DNA from 2 places in the Amycolatopsis sp. NPDC004747 genome. Region 1 is predicted to be linked to the other one. Evidence: riboswitches for the same ligand, from Rfam matches in the RefSeq annotation. Region 1 holds a riboswitch; the other holds the start of a gene.
The links. A riboswitch is a leader RNA that binds a small molecule or an ion and turns the genes downstream of it on or off. The one in region 1 is predicted to bind S-adenosylmethionine.
Positions count from the first base shown of each region.

Region 2: it holds a riboswitch for S-adenosylmethionine, as region 1 does, so the genes downstream of both, ACWEGE_RS23045 (methionine ABC transporter ATP-binding protein) here and thrC (threonine synthase) in region 1, are expected to answer to the same signal.

Region 1 covers NZ_JBSGBQ010000008.1:56,341-62,071, reverse strand. The annotation lists gene ACWEGE_RS15055 (ComEC/Rec2 family competence protein) at 1-1,731, shown strand, start outside; gene thrC (threonine synthase) at 1,915-3,180, opposite strand; SAM riboswitch class I at 3,194-3,327, opposite strand; gene holA (DNA polymerase III subunit delta) at 3,476-4,456, shown strand; gene rpsT (30S ribosomal protein S20) at 4,963-5,223, opposite strand; gene ACWEGE_RS15035 (DMT family transporter) at 5,576-5,731, shown strand, end outside.
Region 2 covers NZ_JBSGBQ010000013.1:232,647-238,377, forward strand. The annotation lists gene ACWEGE_RS23035 (ASCH domain-containing protein) at 1-246, opposite strand, end outside; gene ACWEGE_RS23040 (4-(cytidine 5'-diphospho)-2-C-methyl-D-erythritol kinase) at 243-1,205, opposite strand; gene ACWEGE_RS23045 (methionine ABC transporter ATP-binding protein) at 1,330-2,343, opposite strand; SAM riboswitch class I at 2,555-2,645, opposite strand; gene rsmA (16S rRNA (adenine(1518)-N(6)/adenine(1519)-N(6))-dimethyltransferase RsmA) at 2,750-3,607, opposite strand; gene ACWEGE_RS23055 (transglycosylase family protein) at 3,873-5,306, opposite strand; gene ACWEGE_RS23060 (TatD family hydrolase) at 5,596-5,731, opposite strand, start outside.

The DNA of each region.
Region 1 (5,731 bases):
CACGACCTGTGCCAGGTTCTGCCGGACGAACCCGCGGGCCTGCTGCCAGGGCTGGTACTGGGCGATACGAGCGCGTTGTCCCCACGCGTCGAGCAGGAGTTCGTCTCGGCGGGCCTCGCGCACCTCACCGCGGTCAGCGGCGGCAACCTGGCGGTCGTCTGCGGGGCGGTACTGCTCCTGTTGCGCCTGCTCCGGCTCGGGCCCCGGCTGTCGGCCGCGGCGGCCGGGACGTGCCTGGCCGGCTTCCTCGTCCTCGTCGGTCCGGAGCCGAGCGTGTTGCGCGCGGGCGTCATGGCGGCCGTGGCGCTCCTGGCCCTGGCGCTGGGACGCCGTGGTTCGGCGTTGCCGGCGCTGGCGTTCGCGGTCTGCGTGCTGGTGGTGGCGGATCCGGCGATGGCCACGGACTTCGGCTTCGCGCTGTCGGTCTGCGCCACCGGCGGGCTGGTCCTGCTGGCACCCCGCTGGGCCGATGCCCTGGTCCGCCGCGGGATCCCGCCCGGATTCGCGGAAGGGCTGACGATCCCGCTGGCGGCTTTCCTGGTGACGGCGCCGGTGCTCGCGGGCATGGCGGGTTCGGTGAGCCTGGTTTCGGTGCTGACAAACGTCCTCGCCGCGCCCGTGGTGGCCCCGGCGACGGTGCTCGGCGTGCTGGCGACCCTCACCGGCCCGTGGTGGCCGGGCGCCGGGAAGGTCCTGGTGCACCTGGCCGATCCGGAGGCCCGGTGGCTGATCACCGTCGCCCGGCACGGCGCGCGGGCCCCGGGCGCCGTCATCGCCTGGCCCGGTGGCTGGACGGGTGGTCTCCTGGCCGCCGCCGTCCTCATCGTGCTGATGCTCGCGGTCCGGCACCGGCGAGTGCGGGTGCTGATGGCGGTGCTCGTGGCCGGCGCGCTGCTGGTGTTCGTCCCGGTCCGGGTGCTGGCGCCCGCCTGGCCGCCGCGGAACTGGGCGATGGTCGAGTGCGACGTCGGCCAGGGCGACGCCGTCGTGCTGGCGACGGCCGAGCCGGGGCGGGCGGTCGTCGTGGACGCCGGACCCGAGCCGGGCCCGGTCGACGAATGCCTGCATCGGCTGGCGGTCGACCGGATCCCGCTGCTGGTGCTGAGCCACCTGCACGCCGACCACATCGGCGGGCTCGCCTCGGTCTTCGACGGCCGCGCGGTCGGCGCGATCGCCGTCGGCCCCGGGCGGTCACCGGGCTGGGCGTGGCGGCAGGTCGCCGCCGAGGCCGCGCGGCGGGCGGTGCCGCTGGTGGAGCTGAACCCGGGCGAACGGCTGGCCTGGCCGGGCCTGGCCATCGACGTACTGGGCCCCCGCTACGTACCGGCGAGGCAGGACGGGCCACAGGACGGCACGACGATCAACAACAGCTCGGTGGTGCTGCGCGCGGAGACCACGGCAGGCCGGGTCCTGCTGACCGGCGACGTGGAACTGGCGGCCCAGGCGGACCTGCTGGCCGACATCGGAGATCTGAAGGCGGAGGTGTTGAAAGTCCCGCACCACGGAAGCAGGTATTCGCTGCCGGCGTTCCTCGCGGCAGTGGCCCCACGGGTGGCATTGGTCAGCGTGGGCGCGGGAAACACGTACGGACACCCCAGTAAGTCCACAATGGACACACTAGCGGCTCTCGGCGCACGAGTCACCCGCACTGACCTGGATGGCGACACGGCGGTGGTCACCGGAACGGCAATATCCCGCCGAGGCGAGCCCCGCGGCCCACCTCGCCGGTGACGGCCGGCCAAGCCTGGGAACGGCGAAGACCGTCGTAGGCAACGCGGTCGGCAACTCCGCGGGCTGTCTCGCCGGAGGTGCCGCGGTGGGCGCGATCTGCGTGGCTGGTCCGCGACCACCACCGAATCGTGGGCGACCGCTGAGCGTCCGGGGCGGGCCGAAGTGCCCGCCCCGGACGGGAGCTCAGTAACCCAGAGCCTCGTTCACGGCCGCGGCCGAGGGCGGCAGCGTCGCCTTGGGGCCGACGTGGTTCTCGATCGCGTCGAGGGTCTTGAGGCCGTCGCCGGTGATCAGCAGAACCGTCTCGGCGTCCGGGTCCAGCTTGCCCGTCTCGACCAGCTTCTTCGCCGTGGCGACGGTCACCCCGCCGGCCGTCTCGGTGAAGATGCCTTCGGTGCGGGCCAGCAGGCGGATGCCCTCGACGACCTCTTCGTCGGAGACGTCCTCGATCGCGCCGCCGGTGCGGTTGACGATGTCGAGCACGTACGGGCCGTCGGCCGGGTTGCCGATGGCCAGCGAGCGGGCGATCGTGTCCGGCTTCACCGGCTGGACCACGTCGTGGCCCTCGCGGAACGCCGCCGACACCGGCGAGCAGCCGGTGGCCTGCGCGCCGAACACCTTGTACGGGCTGGCTTCCACGAGACCGAGCTGACCCAGCTCGCGGAAACCCTTGTCCACCTTGGTCAGCTGCGAACCGGAGGCGATCGGGACGACGATCTGCGGCGGGATGCGCCAGCCGAGCTGCTCGGCGACCTCGAAGGCCAGCGTCTTCGAGCCCTCCGAGTAGTACGGCCGGACGTTCACGTTGACGAACGCCCACTTCGGGTGTTCGCCGGCGAGCTCGGTGGCAAGGCGGTTGACGTCGTCGTAGTTGCCGTCGATGGCGAGGAGGTCGCCGTCGTACACCGCGGTGGTGAGGATCTTGGCGCGCTCGAGGGTCTTGGGGATCAGCACGACCGACCGCCAGCCGGCGCGGGCGGCCGCGGCGGCCGTCGCGTTGGCCAGGTTGCCGGTCGACGGACACGCGAGCACCTCGAACCCGAACTCGCGGGCCGCCGCCAGCGCGACGGCGACGACGCGGTCCTTGAACGAGTGCGTCGGGTTGCCGGTGTCGTCCTTGACCCACACGCGCTTGAGGCCGAGCTCCTTGGCGAGGCGGTCGGCGCGGACCAGCCGCGTCGCGCCCGGCTCGGTGTTCGGGATCTCTTCGACGTTGGACGGAACCGGAAGGAGCTTCTTGTAGCGCCAGATGTTCTTGGGACCCGCCTCGATGTCCTCGCGGCGGACACGGCCGAAGTCGTAGGCGACCTCGAGCGGCGAGAAGTCTTCGGCGGAGACGAACTCCGGAGCGAGCGGCTGCCGGTGGCCCTCTTCCTTCGACACCAGCTCGACGGCCGGACCGAGATCCGGGGTCTTCGTGGTGGAGGTCGTGCCGAGGGTGGCGGTCATCGCGAGGTTCCTTTCCTCATCTGCCCCGCCGAAGCGGGCCGGAATTGGCACCGTGGTCGTCAGCTATCCCGCGATCGCGGGATGACAGGCTGTACGCCGGTTGCCGGGGCTTCGTCGGGCCGTTCCCTCTGCCCCTCTGGATGAGCGGTATTCGGTTGTCGGTGCCGCGCACTCCGGATCTTCCGGTGCGGGCTGCCTCGGCTACACCGTACGACATCGCGCTCGGCCCGTGCCATGGTGGCCGCTCGACATCACCGGAGCGGGCGCACAAGAGCGCAAGTGAGAGGATTCACGGGTGACCGCGCAAGCCACCGCCCCGGCCCCGCTGCAGCTGGTGCTGGGGGAGGAAGAACTGCTGATCGAGCGGGCCGTCCGCGAGACGCTCGCCGCCGCCCGCGCGATGGACGCGACCGCGGAGCTGACCCGGGTCCGGGTGTCCGATCTCACAGCCCCCGAGCTGGCCGAACTGGTCAGCCCGTCGCTGTTCAGCGAAGGCCGGGTGATCGTCCTCGAGTCGGCGCAGGACATCTCGCAGGAGCTGGCCGACGCCGTCGCGGCTTACCTGAAGGACCCGGCCGAGGGGGTCGTGCTAATCGTCGTGCACACCGGCGGCGGCCGCAGCAAGGCGGGCAAGTCGCTGCCGGCGGTGCTGAAGAAGGCCGGCGCCGAGGTCACGGAGTGCCCGAAGCTCACCAAGCCGGCCGAGCGAGAGCAGTTCGTGCGCCACGAGGTGCGCCGGGTGAGCGGCAAGATCGACCCGGCGGGGGTCGCCGCCCTGCTCGACGCCGTGGGCTCCGACCTGCGCGAACTCTCTTCGGCGGCGACGCAGCTGGTCGCGGACACGGGCGGCGCGGTCGACGCCGACGCGGTCCGCCGCTACCACCGCGGCCGCGCCGACGTGACCGGCTTCGCGGTCGCGGAAAAGGCGGTCAGCGGCGACCGCGCGGCGGCGCTGGAGTCGCTGCGCTGGGCGATGCAGCTGGGCGTCCCGCACGTCCTGGTCGCCGACGCGCTGGCGGACGCGGTCCGCACGATCGCCCGGGTCTCCGGCGCCGGCCGCGGCAACCCGAACCAGATGGCGGGCGAGCTGGGCATGCCGCCGTGGAAGATCCGCAAGGCCCAGGGGCAGTCCCGCGGCTGGAACCCCGACGGCCTCGCGACGGCGATGCGCGTGGTCGCGCGGCTGAACGCCGAGGTCAAGGGCGTGGCGGCGGACCCGGGCTACGCGCTGGAGCGAGCGGTCCTCGAGGTGGCGGCGGCAAAGGGCGACCGCTGATCGCTGCCCAACGCCGCCGAGCCGCCGGGGCGCGCCCGAATCGCTCCGCGAACGCACGAGCGACTCACGGGATGCTCGCACGAGTTCGAGCACCTCGCGGCCCGCTTGGTGAGCACCGGGCTCACGGCCGCCAGTAGCTCCGCGCTGGCCGCCGGTCACGCCGCGCTCTGGCCGCGGGCCGCGCCGCTCCGGCTGCAGGCGGCTGTTCGCGGCTGGCGCCGCGCTGGATGCCGCGCCCGCCGCGCGCCGGTGGCTGTTCCTGGCCGCGCCGGCCGTAAGCCGTGCCGCTCAGGCCGCCAGCCGCGCCGGCCGCAAGCCGTGCGACTCCGGCCGCCAGCCGCCAGCCGCCAGCCGCCAGCCGCAAGCCGCGCGGCTCCGGCTGCCGCCCCGCCAGCCGCCTGCCGCTCAGCCACAGCCGCGTCGCGCCGGCCGCGCTGCTCCGAGCCGTGCCCAGGACATGAAGAAGGCCCCGGCCGAAGCCGGGGCCTTCCCAGAAATCAACCAGCTCAGAGCGCGTTGACGCGCTTGGCCAGCGCCGACTTCTTGTTGGCGGCCTGGTTGGCGTGGATGACGCCCTTCGAGACGGCCTTGTCCAGCTTCTGGGCGGCGTCGCGCTGCAGCTCGGCGGCCTTGGCCTTGTCGCCGGCCTCGGCGGCCTCGCGGACCTTGCGGATCGCGGTCTTCACCGAGGACCGGATCGCCTGGTTGCGCTGACGCGCCTTCTCGTTCGTCGTGATGCGCTTGATCTGCGACTTGATGTTGGCCATAGGGCAACTCCTGTTTCACTCGGTGAGATCGCCGCCGCGCTCAAGTGGCCCCGGGCGAACCGGGTTTCCTCCATGACGGAATGCCGCACGGGCAGCGAGCGACCACTCTAACAGCCCGGCCACCCGCGCCCGGAGCCGGGAGTACCGTGGGTGACGGCAGTGCCTAGGGTTCCGCCGCCGGTCCGAGCAGTCCGCACGACAAGCACGACAAGCACGACAAGCACCCCACAACCAGGGCCGGTGGGTCTGGTCCGAGCGGCACCATCGGCGGGCCCGGACGGCCGGTCGTTCATCTGACGGGGCAAAAGCCTGGAGGACCCGGTTTTCGCGCGCGAAAACCCGAAGGGGTCCCGTGAACGCCACCGCACTCTCCCTCGTCCTCGTCGCCGCCGTCGTGCACGCCGCGTGGAACCTCGCCGCCAAGCGGGTCACCTCCGGCGGCACCCAGTTCGTCTGGCTCTACTACACCGCCAGTGCCGTCGTGCTGCTGCCGGTCACGATCGTGCTG
Region 2 (5,731 bases), on a different contig from region 1:
GCCGCGGGCGTGCTGGATGTCCACTTCGGACATCGGAAGCACCCGCACCTCGGCGGTCTCGATGACCGCCACCCCCACCCCGGCGGAGTCGAGCACCAGCTCCCGCTCGCCCACCAAGGGCAACGCTTCGCCGTCGTGCTCGTATTCCGCGAGCAGGGCCGAGGTCGTCGTCTTGGCGCCGGCCAGGATCGCCGCGACCAGCTTGTCGCGCAGCGGCCCCGGGAACGCGAATTCGGCGTGCTTCATGCGTGCACCCGCGGCGGCGCCGGCCGCGGCGCGTCGTCCCCGCCGACCACCCGGGCGCCGGGGACCGGGCCGTGGGCCACGCGGACCGTCCGGCACACGCCGGCGCCGGACAGCTCGGCCGCGACCTCCACCGCCGACTGCGCGTCTTCGCAGAGGAACGCGCACGTCGGACCCGAGCCGGACACCGTGCCCGCGAGCGCGCCCGCGTTGACGCCCGCCCGGAGCGTGCGGCGCAGGTCGGGCCGCAGCGAAACCGCCGCCGCCTGGAGATCGTTGCCCAGCAGCAGAGCCAGCTGGCGCGGGTCGCCCGAGGCCAGCGCCTCGACGACCGGCGTGTGCGAGCCGATCCGGGGCGGGTTGCCCGCCGCGCGGAGGCGGTCCAGCTCGCCGAACACCTTCGGCGTCGAGAGCCCCTCGGCGGCGAAGGCCAGCACCCAGTGGAACGTGTGCCGCGAGAGCACCGGGACCAGCTGCTCGCCGCGGCCGGTGCCCAGCGCGGTGCCGCCGTAGAGCGCGAACGGGACGTCGCTGCCCAGGCCGGCGGCGATCTCCGCCAGCTCGTCGCGCGTGACGTCGAGGTTCCAGAGCGAAGCCAGCCCGACCAGCGTCGCCGCCGCGTCGGCGCTGCCGCCCGCCATGCCGCCGGCGACCGGGATGCCCTTGCGCAGCACCACCCGGACCTTCGGCTCGCCGGTGCGCCCGACGTGCGCGGCCAGCGCCTCGACCGCGCGCCAGGCCAGGTTCTCGGGGCCGGTCGGGACCGAGCCCTCCCCTTCGCCGTAGACCTCGATGCCGGGCTCTTCGGTGACCGCGACGGTCACCTCGTCGGTCAGCGACAGCGCCTGGAACACGGTGACCAGCTCGTGGTAACCGTCTTCGCGCAGGTCGTCGACCGACAGGTGCAGGTTGACCTTGGCCGGGACCCGGACGGTGACTGGGGGCGGAACTACGGCGAGCACCCGACCAGCCTACGTGCCCGCGGGAACGCCCCGATGCGACGTGCGCATCGGGGCGTCCTGTGACAAGCGGGGCTTCGCCCCGGGCCGGGGGCTCCGCCACCCGGAACCCCCGGAAGACAGTGGATCAGGCAGCCGCGACACCCTGCGGGCCACGCGCGGTGTGCGTGACGTGGCCACCGCGCTCGGCGACCCAGGCCAGCGCCGCGTCGGCCCGCTCGCCGCGGACACCCAGGCGGAACCGGCCGACCGGCGTGTCGCCGATCCGGGTCAGGCCGCCGCCGATGGTGGCGAACTCGACGTCGAACCGGCCCGCCGCCTCGGGCAGCAGCGCACCCACCGAGGCGAAGCCGACCAGCACGACGTCGGCCGAGCGGTCGTAGCGCGCCGCCTGCGCGCGCGTGGTCTCGATGGCGGGCAGCAGCGCCTGCGCGGTGCGGCTGGCCGGGTTCGAGATCAGGTCGAGCACCGTGCCGCGCTCGACGACCGTGCCGTCCTCCAGCACCGCGACGTCGTCGCAGACCCGGCGGACCACGCCCGCGTCCGGCGTCGTGACGACGACCGTGGTGCCCAGCTCCGAACGGGCCCGGTCGAGGACGGCCAGCACCGCGCCGGCCTCCTCCGGGTCGACCCCGGCGGTCGGGTCGTCGGCCAGCAGCACGGCCGGGGCCGCCGCCAGCGCCTTCGCGACCGCGACGCGGCGGAGCTGACCGGCGGTCAGCTCCTCGGGGCGCTGCGCGGCGCGCTGGGTCAGGCCGACGAGGTCGAGCAGCGAGCCGACCCGGCTGCGGCGCTGCGGGCCGTCGACGCCGAGCTGCTCGAGCGGCGAGGCGATGTTGCCGGCGATGGTGCGTTCGGCGATCAGCTCCGGCTTCGTGGAGACGACGCCGAGCTGACGGCGGATTTCGCGGAGGCGACGGCCGTCGAGGGTGCCGGTGTTGAGGCCGTCGAGGCGGACGACGCCGCGGTCGGGGCGCTCCTGCAGCGCGATGCACCGGGCCAGGACGGACTTGCCCGACCCGGCGGGACCGACCACGCCGAAGAGCGAGCCTGCCTGGACGTCGACACTCACGTCCCGCAGGGCGATGACCGAGTTTCCGTTGGTGGCAAAGGTTTTGGACAGGTTTTCGACGGTGATCACGAAGGCTCCAGAAAACGGGGCGCCGCCCCCATGGGCGCGCCCGGCCGCAAGCGAAGGTCCGTCCGTTGTGGACGGTGCATGAAGAAGAGGTGGACCGGCTCGGACTAGCTCAGCTGGAGCGTCGACACGCGGTCACGGAGCGGCGGCCTTCGTCGACTACTCGACGCCTGGTCAGGAGCAGGGGGCGAGCTACCCTCTTCATCGAAAACGGCCTCCATCGGTCCTGGCGGTAGCACCTGCCCTGTGGAGGGTGGTTGCTGCGACTTCGGCGAGCCAGGTCTCTCAGTCGCTCGGGATGGACGTACTGAGTAAAACCGATCCCGAGGAGCGAACGCAAGCCCGTTGGCCCAGATCACACGACTGGCGGTGTCCGAATCGCGAGATCAGGACCGGTGGAGGCGTGTTTTCACGGCTCGACTGTGGAGTCGCCAACGCGCGCGGCGATCCGGGCGAAGTCGTGCACGTCCAGCTGCTCACCGCGGGTCTTGGGGTCGATCCCGGCGGCGGTGAGGAGTTCGCCGGCCCGCTCGGCCGAGCCCGCCCAGCCCGCGAGCGCGGCCCGGAGCGTCTTCCTGCGTTGTGAGAAGGCGGCGTCCACCAGGCCGAAGAGGCGGTCCCGGTCGTCGGACGCCGTCGAGTCCGCACGCTCGAAGGCGACGAGCGCGGAATCGACGTTCGGCACCGGCCAGAACACCGAGCGTGGCACGGCGGCGACCTTGCGTGCGGGGCCGTACCAGGCGAGCTTGACGCTCGGCACGCCGTAGATCCGGCTGCCGGGTCCGGCGGCCATCCGGTCGGCCACCTCGGTCTGCACCATGACCAGCCCGGTCCGCAGCGACGGCACCTCGGCCAGCAGGTGCAGCACGACGGGTACGGCGACGTTGTAGGGCAGGTTGGCGACGAGGGCGGTCGGCTCGCCCAGTTCCTCGCGGGTGACGCGCAGGGCGTCGGCGCCGACGACGGTCAGCCGGTCCGCGGCCTCGGGCCCGCGTTCGGCGACGGTCTTGGGCAGCCGTTCGGCGAGCTTGGGATCGATCTCGACGGCGACGACCCGCGCGCCGGTGGCCAGCAGCCCGAGGGTCAGCGACCCGAGCCCGGGCCCGACCTCGAGGACGACGTCGTCCGCGGTGACGTTCGCGAGCTCGACGATCCGCCGCACGGTGTTGGGATCGTGCACGAAGTTCTGCCCGAGCTTCTTGGTCGGCCGCACGTCGAGTTCGGCCGCCAGCCCGCGGATTTCGGCCGGTCCCAGCAGTTCAACCACCGGAGGAGCTTACTTGAACCCGGAACCGGCGTGATCAGCGGCGGATCTCGCGTGATCGAGGGCGGATCTCGCGTGATTGGGAGGGCATCTCGCGTGATTGGAGGGTCGACACGCGTGATTGGAGGGACGATACGGCGAGGTGGGGCGGATCCGGCGTGTCGACTCCTTGATCACGCGAGTTGACTCCCCAATCACGCGTGATGTCTCTTGGCGCACGCGAAGCGGCCCCCGTCCGGGGTGGACGGGGGCCGGTTCGTGGAATGCGTCAGGCCTTCTTGCCGCAGACCGGCCAGGCGCTGTAGCTGCCGCCACGGCCTGCCTTGACCTTCTCGGCGATCGCGATCTGCTGCTCGCGCGTGGCCTGGTTCGGCAGCGCGGCGTACTCGTCGCCGCCGTAGGCGTCCCAGGTGCGCTTGTCGAACTGGAGGCCGCCGTAGTAGCCGTTGCCGGTGTTGATGGCCCAGTTGCCGCCCGACTCGCACTGCGCGATGCGGTCCCACGCGGAGCCGTCGCCGATGTCCGGGTTCGGGGCCTGCTTGGTGCCGACGTGGACGATCTTCGGCTTCGGCTGGGTGAGGACCTTCTCGGAGATGCTCTCCCGGCCGACCTCCTTGCCGTTCTTCTGCGTGACCTTGTAGGTCACTTCCTTCTCACCGGGCGTGCCGGGGTCCTCGACCTGCGTCTTGCCCTTGGCCAGGTCCGGGTCGTCGACGCGCTGCTCGGGCGGGTCGATGGACTCCTTCTGGACGACCGTCGAGACGCCGGTGCGGCTGATGTGCACCTCGGCGCCGTCGGTCAGCTTGACGTCCAGGCCGCCCTCGGCCTGGTCCTCCGGGCCCAGGGTGAGCTTGTACTCGCCCAGGAACTCCTTCGTCGTGACCGCGGTGGTCTTGACCTGCTTCGGCGCGTTGCCGCCGTCGTACAGGGTGATGTTCTTCAGGGTCTTGATCTCGACGGTGGCGCCCTCCAGGGGCAGCTCACCGCTCTTCGGCATCGACATCCACGTGCCGGGCTTGTCCATCTCGGCCATGCCGAGCTGGGACAGCGCGTCGCCGAGGTGGGTCGCGCGGACCCAGGAGGTGTGCTCCGCGCCGTCGACGATCATCTTCAGCTGGCGGCCGCGCTCGAGCTTGATGACGCCGCCGTCGCCGACCTCAGCCTGCGGGGACGGGGAGAGCGAGTCGTGCGCACCGACGGACAGGCCCGCGTCCTCGAGCACCTCGCCGACGGTGTCGCCGAAGGAGTGCACGGTCTGCTGGTGGCCGTCGACGTCGACGGTGATGCTCTTGTTCATCGCCAGCGCGGCCGCGCCGCCGCCGGCGATCGAAATCATGACGGAGAGGACGGCACCCTTGAGGAAGCGGCGCTTCCAGACCTTGGTGGTCTCGCGGAGCCCCTCGTCCAGCGCGGCCTTGCGGGCCTGCGGGGAAGCTGTGCGGTCCGACTCGAACTCGTCCGGGATGACGATCGGGGGCAGGTACGTCGTCTCGGCGTTGATGAGGCGGATCAGCTCGTCGACGTCGACGTCGATCTCGGCCATCATCGCGTCGGCATCGGGGCCGAGCGCGGCGAGGATGTCCTGCTGCGTGATGTTCGGGTCGTCGGAGAAGTCGAGCTGGCCGTACGCAGTGTCCTCGAAGCCGAATTCGCGATCGAGCACGGCCGCGGAGCGCGCTCCAGCCTGTCTGCTACCTGTCACCGGGTCGTTCCCTTTCCCAAGGCGCCGTTCGGGGCAGCACCTTTACGTCTGGGCCCGCAGCCGGCGCCATCGTCACGGTTCCGGGCCGTACCGCTCCCGGTTCCGCTTCCCCGACGTGCACTGACGTGACTGTGGGCGTAACAGCCGGCAACTGCTGAGTGCAGTACCGACCGGCACGATCACGGGACAGTAACGGGTCGCGGCGGGTTGCGCAAACACCCCCCGGAGTGTCGTGATCTGGGTCACTCCTTCAGGTGGCGTAGGCCGGACCCCTTATGTCGCAATGCGTTCAACCCGTTGTGACACTGGGGAGTCGGTACACCCGCTCGGCGGTGGTCCGGACCGATTCGGCGACTTCGTGGACAGCTTCGCCCCTGAGCGCCGCGAGGTGACGGACGGTGTAAGCGGCGCCGAACGGCTCGTTC